Linked DNA regions of Pueribacillus theae. The protein of the gene in region 1 interacts with the protein of each later gene in a pairwise test. Links are inferred from orthologs where the notes say so. Each region holds a gene or a part of one and is shown in the gene's direction. Other genes may lie near its edges.

Evidence for each region.
Region 2: the proteins of tpiA (region 1) and pepT interact in binary tests that used the Escherichia coli proteins (3 or more experiments, as listed by UniProt). The link is inferred for Pueribacillus theae from one-to-one orthologs.

What each region holds. Positions count from the first base shown.
Region 1 is NZ_QCZG01000007.1:22,251-25,375, reverse strand. Bases 6-2,796 are described here. They hold tpiA (triose-phosphate isomerase), read left to right. Parts: upstream 6-915; coding sequence 916-1,677; downstream 1,678-2,796. Other genes in these bases: gpmI (2,3-bisphosphoglycerate-independent phosphoglycerate mutase), read left to right, coding at 1,670-2,796; DCC39_RS04945 (phosphoglycerate kinase), read left to right, coding at 6-847. Outside these bases: more of DCC39_RS04945, read left to right, coding at 1-5; more of gpmI, read left to right, coding at 2,797-3,125. UniProt on the Escherichia coli protein: Involved in the gluconeogenesis. Catalyzes stereospecifically the conversion of dihydroxyacetone phosphate (DHAP) to D-glyceraldehyde-3-phosphate (G3P).
Region 2 is NZ_QCZG01000001.1:132,359-135,536, forward strand. What follows is about bases 272-3,115. They hold pepT (peptidase T), read left to right. Parts: upstream 272-997; coding sequence 998-2,233; downstream 2,234-3,115. Other genes in these bases: DCC39_RS00685 (Fic family protein), read left to right, coding at 272-639; DCC39_RS00695 (hypothetical protein), read right to left, coding at 2,331-3,115. In the rest of the region: more of DCC39_RS00685, read left to right, coding at 1-271; more of DCC39_RS00695, read right to left, coding at 3,116-3,149. UniProt on the Escherichia coli protein: Cleaves the N-terminal amino acid of tripeptides.

The sequences.
Region 1 (3,125 bases):
GCTTGAAAACGTCCGCTTTGAGCCAGGGGAAGAAGCGAACGATCCAGCGCTTTCAAAACATTTTGCCGAGATGGCTGATCTCTATGTAAATGATGCGTTCGGTGTTGCCCACCGTGCCCATGCATCAACAGCAGGCGTTGCAGAACGCTTGCCAGCCGTTGCCGGATTTTTAATGGAAAAAGAAATTGAAGCGCTCAGCAAGGCGCTCACGAATCCGGATCGTCCGTTTACTGCCATTATCGGCGGGGCAAAAGTAAAAGACAAAATTAATGTCATCGATCATTTGCTGGATATTGTAGACAATTTAATTATCGGGGGTGGATTAGCCAATACGTTTCTGAAAGCACGCGGGTTGAATATTGGCGATTCACTGTTTGAAGAAGATAAAATTTCGCTCGCGGCCAACTTGCTTGAAAAAGCGGAGAATAAACAAGTGAACTTCTATATGCCTGAAGATGTCATCGTAGCGGATCGTTTTGCAAATGACGCAAATACGAAAGCGGTCTCGATTGATGAAATTCCGGACGGCTGGCAAGCGCTCGATATTGGCCCTAAAACGAGCGCGAAGTACAGAGAAGTTATCCTTCACTCAAAGCTTGCCGTATGGAACGGACCGATGGGTGTTTTTGAAATGGATGCCTTTGCAGAAGGTTCAAAAGCGGTCGCTGAAGCGTTCAAAGATGCAAAAGATACATATACGATTATCGGCGGCGGCGATTCAGCCGCGGCGATTGAAAAGTTCGGTTATACGGACGCTGTCGATCATATTTCAACAGGCGGTGGCGCTTCGCTTGAATTTATGGAAGGAAAGGAACTTCCCGGTGTGAAAGCGCTCGATGATAAATAACAACGGAAAGAGAAATCGGCGAACGTGCCGATTTCATTTCACTTAGAATCAAAAAGAAGGTGAAGAACGTGCGGAAACCAATTATTGCCGGCAACTGGAAAATGTACAAAACCGTTGATGAAGCAAAGCGTTTCGCTGAAGAAGTAAAAGAGCGGATTCCTTCTGCTGAAGCGATTGACTCTGTCATCTGTGTGCCCGCGATTGCATTAGACAGCCTTGTCAAAGAAGCGGCAGGCACCGATTTGAAAATTGGCGCGCAGACAATGCATTGGGAAAAAGAGGGCGCTTATACCGGTGAAATCAGTCCAAGCCAATTGAACGCACTCGGCGTTGAATACGTCATTATCGGGCATTCCGAACGCCGTGCGATGTTTGGGGAAACAGACGAAACCGTAAATAAAAAAGTAAAGGCGGCCATACGCCATAGCCTCCATCCGATTGTTTGTGTCGGAGAGTCTATTGAAGTGAGAAAAGGCGGCCAAACGACAGCCGTTGTGCGCAGTGAAATTGAAAAAGCATTCCATGGTTTAGGTGAAGAGGAAGCGAGCCGTATCGTTGTCGCATATGAGCCGATTTGGGCAATTGGAACAGGCGAGAGCGCCACACCTGAAGACGCGGACAACGTGTGTGAAACGATTCGGAACGTGCTAAGCGAGCTTTATTCAGAAACAACGGCGAACAGCATCCGCATTCAATACGGCGGCAGTGTGAATGAAAAGAATATCGACTCGATCTTGGCCATGCCGCATATTGACGGGGCGCTTGTTGGAGGGGCGAGCCTTGATCCCGAATCATTTTTAAATTTGTTAGGAGCGGTGAAACGTGTCTAAACAACCTGTAGCACTTATTATTCTTGACGGTTTTGCGCTAAGAGACGAGCAACAAGGCAACGCGGTCAAACAGGCGAAAAAGCCAAACTTCGACAAATATTGGAATGAATACCCGCATGCCGCGTTAACCGCTTGCGGCGAAGCGGTCGGGCTTCCCGAAGGGCAAATGGGAAACTCTGAAGTCGGCCATATGAACATCGGTGCCGGACGCATCGTTTATCAAAGCTTGACAAGAATCAATATGGCGATCCGTGATGGGGAGTTTTTTGAAAACCAAGCACTTTTAGGCGCGATGGATCACGTGAAAGCATCTGGGACAAACCTGCACCTTTTTGCCTTGTTATCGGACGGCGGCATCCATAGCCATAATCAGCACATTTACGCTTTGCTTGGCATGGCAGCGAAAAATGGCGTTGAAAATGTTTATGTCCATGCATTTTTAGATGGACGCGACGTTCCCCCTAAATCAGCGTTAGGCTACATCGAAGAACTCGAAAAGAAAATGGCCGAAACCAGTGTTGGCAAGATTGCTACACTGTCGGGACGTTATTATGCGATGGATCGCGATAAAAGATGGGAACGAGTCGAGAAAACGTATCGTGCAATGGTTTACGGTGAGGGGCCTGCCTATACCGATCCCAAACAGGCGGTGGAGCTGTCATATGATGAAGGAATTACTGATGAATTTGTCATCCCTTCCGTCATTACCGATGCAAATGGCAGCCCAACGGCAACGATTAAAGACAATGATGCCATTATTTTTGTAAACTTCAGGCCGGATCGGGCGATTCAGCTTTCACAAGTTTTTACAAACGATGAATTTAACGGATTTAATCTTGGGAAGGGGTTCCCAAGAAACCTCCATTATGTATGTATGACACACTTTAGCGATACAGTAAACGGAGAAGTTGCTTTTCCGCCGATTAGTTTGGACAATACGTTAGGCGAAACGGTTTCCAAGTTAGGATTAACGCAGCTTCGCATTGCGGAAACGGAGAAATACCCGCATGTTACGTTCTTTTTCAGCGGTGGACAAGAAGAGGAATTCCCTGGCGAGGATCGGATTTTGATTGATTCACCGAAAGTGGCAACGTATGATTTGAAGCCTGAAATGAGTGCGTATGAAGTGACCGATGCACTCCTTGCGGAAATCAATGCGGATAAATATGACCTCATTATTTTAAATTTTGCCAATCCGGATATGGTCGGCCATTCAGGAATGCTTAAACCGACAATCCGTGCGGTGGAAGCAGTTGATGAGTGTTTAGGAAAAATTGTGGATCTCATTATTCAAAAGGGCGGCTCCGCGATTATCACGGCTGATCACGGGAATGCAGACGAAGTGGTAACGCTTGAAGGCAAACCAATGACTGCCCACACAACGAATCCTGTGCCTGTTATTGTGACGAAAAAAGGAGTAGAATTAAGGAATGACGGCATCCTTGCTG
Region 2 (3,178 bases), on another replicon or contig:
TGGACATACCATTCCAATGCCATTGAAGGCAATACATTATCCTTGCTAGAAACGAAAATGGTGGTCGAGGAAGGAATAACAGTCGGGGGTAAAACATTACGTGAGCATTTTGAGGCCATTAATCATGCTGAAGCGATTGATTTTGTTGAAACACTCGTTGAACAAAATAGCGAGCTGTCGGAACGGATCATTAAAGATCTGCATGCGCTCGTTTTAAAAAATATTGATGATAAAAATGCAGGTACATATCGTTCAGTAAATGTCGGTATTTCAGGAAGCCTTCACAAGCCTCCGCATTTTTTACAAGTCGCCGAAGAAATGAAGCGGCTGCTTATTTGGTTCAAGAAAAATCAAGATTTACTACATCCGGTTGAGCTTGCAGCTCGTTTTCATTTTCAATTTGTATATATTCATCCATTTATTGACGGGAATGGACGTACTGCAAGATTACTCATGAATCTTATTCTGATGGGAGCAGGTTTCCCGCCTGCAATTATTAAAGCAGACCGTGAAAAACGGCTTTATTATTATGAGACGCTTGAAAAAGCAAGTGTGAACGGTGATCTTGAACCATTCATTTTACTCGTTTCTGAATGTGTTGAAGAAAGTCTTACACGTTTTTTAAATGCAATAAGTTAACAAAATCTTAGAAAGTCTTCAGTTAACGAAGGCTTTTTTATTTAAAAGCTTTTAGAATACGAATAATAGATTTAAAAAGTCTAGTAAGGATGTAGGAGGTGCCCAGTCTTTACCCTTGATGGCTTTGAAAGGCATCCTAACCTCACTAAACGACAAAACGAAACAGATGAGAAATTAAAATCTAAACTCTTCGTGTCTAATTTCTTTGACATAGAAGTAGGATCTGCTGTTATGAATAACCAATGCTGGAACTTGGAACCTGATATTGACACCTATGAAATTCCCGTTCCACAAGCATGTAGCTGTACGCTCAATATGCTAAGATAAAGAAAACACGGCATTGGAGATGATATGAACGATGAAAGAAGAACTTGTCAACCGATTTATAACCTACGCAAAAGTGGACACCCGATCCAACGAGAAGTACGACACCTGCCCATCCACACCCGGACAGCTAGAGCTTGCAAATATGCTGGTCGAGGAGTTAAAAGAAATTGGGATGGAAGAGGTCACCATGGATGACAATGGATATGTGATGGCTACGCTCCCTGCAAATACGGAAAAAGACGTTCCGACCATTGGATTTCTGGCCCATATGGATACAGCTACTGATTTTACCGGGGCAAATGTCAAGCCTCAAATCGTGGAAAACTATGACGGGAAAGACATTGTGCTCAATGAAGCGTTAAACGTGGTTTTATCGACGGAAGATTCCCCGGAGCTTGCCGAATATGTCAGCCACACGCTGATTACAACCGACGGGACAACGCTTTTAGGTGCAGATGACAAGGCGGGTATTGCAGAAATTATGACGGCCATGGAATATTTGATTAGCCATCCGGAAATCAAGCACGGGAAAGTTAGAGTGGCTTTTACGCCTGATGAAGAAATCGGCAGAGGTCCACACCGGTTTGACGTGAAAAGATTCAATGCGAAATATGCATACACCATCGATGGCGGTCCGCTCGGTGAATTGCAGTATGAAAGCTTTAACGCTGCCGCAGCCAAAATTACGTTAAAAGGAAAAAGTGTTCATCCTGGCACAGCCAAAGGCAAGATGGTAAACGCTTCGAAAATTGCAATGGAATTTCATAAACGCCTTCCCGAAGACGAAGCCCCGGAATCAACAGAAGGTTATGAAGGCTTTTATCATTTGATCTCCGTCGAGGGGAATGTGGAAGAAGCGAAACTTTCTTATATTATCAGGGACTTCGATAAGAAGAAATTTCAAGCAAGAAAAACCAAAATACAGCAAATTGTCGAAGAACTTCAGGGAAAGTACGGAGAAGAGAACATCATCCTGGATATGAACGATCAATATTACAATATGAGAGATAAAATTGAACCAGTGAAAGAAATCGTTGATATCGCCTACGAAGCAATGCGACATTTGGATATTCAGCCAATCGTGCAGCCCATCCGCGGGGGCACGGATGGCTCACAACTTTCTTATATGGGTCTGCCCACACCAAATATCTTCGCAGGAGGAGAGAACATGCACGGAAAATTTGAATATGTTTCCGTTGATGTGATGGAGAAGGCGGTTAACGTAATTGTAGAGATCATTAAACGGTATGAGGAAAGAGCTTCATAATTAAGTGTATATGGACGCATTTTATGACGGGATGATGGAACGGGGGGAATTAATGAAAACCTACGTACTGGTATTGCCAGCACGTGGGTTTTCGCGTCTATTCTACTGAAGTGGCCATTTCGAGTGCATCCAGTGGGACTTCGGTTGTTTCCAATTGATAAATCATTTCTTCATCCTGCCAGCGGATATCAACATTTACTTTTTCTCCGCCCTGTGGATATTCCGCGTATACAATTCCTGAGTCCTTAGGTGCCGGAAGCATATGGGTTTCCAGATATTCCACCATTTTTTTGGCTATTTCTTGATTGTTCATTTCGTCTTCATTGATGGATGCTATACTCATCAGCCAATTTCCTTCTTTCCAGCTGAAGTATGCATGTCCGGCAGCTCCTTCACCATAGCCAGTGATGCCGTATCCAAGGTCTTCTTTTCCCTCTTCAAAAGGCTCCACTTCTTTCCCGTTCATAAAATCACCTATTGAATCGCTTGCTGCTTGAACCGAGTCATGACGGATTCCTGAAAATTTGGCAAGCTCTTCCCCAGAGACGGAATGATAGGCGATCGAGTAGGCATTTTCTTCATTTTTCACTATTTCAGGTTTAACCTCTTCTTTAACCGGAAAGTTCGTTGGTTGCTTAATGAATGCTGCGTCCATTTTTAACTTTTCCGTAATGTCGTTGGTTGTTTTAGATTCGGTTTGATTCTGATGGCTATTTGTCGCTTCTTTGTCTGAAGCATTCTCCTCAGCGTTCGCCTCTGCCGCATCCACTTTATCACCATTGTTATTTTTTTCTGAAGGCGATAAACCAGAGTTTTCAGTTTGACTATCCATTGTATGGTTATTTGAAACACAACCTGCAATGAGACTAGCACTTACAATTGCAACAAACAGTAGAGAAACTTTTCGTGTATTCATGTTCAGTCTCCTAATTATTCGTCTTCGTA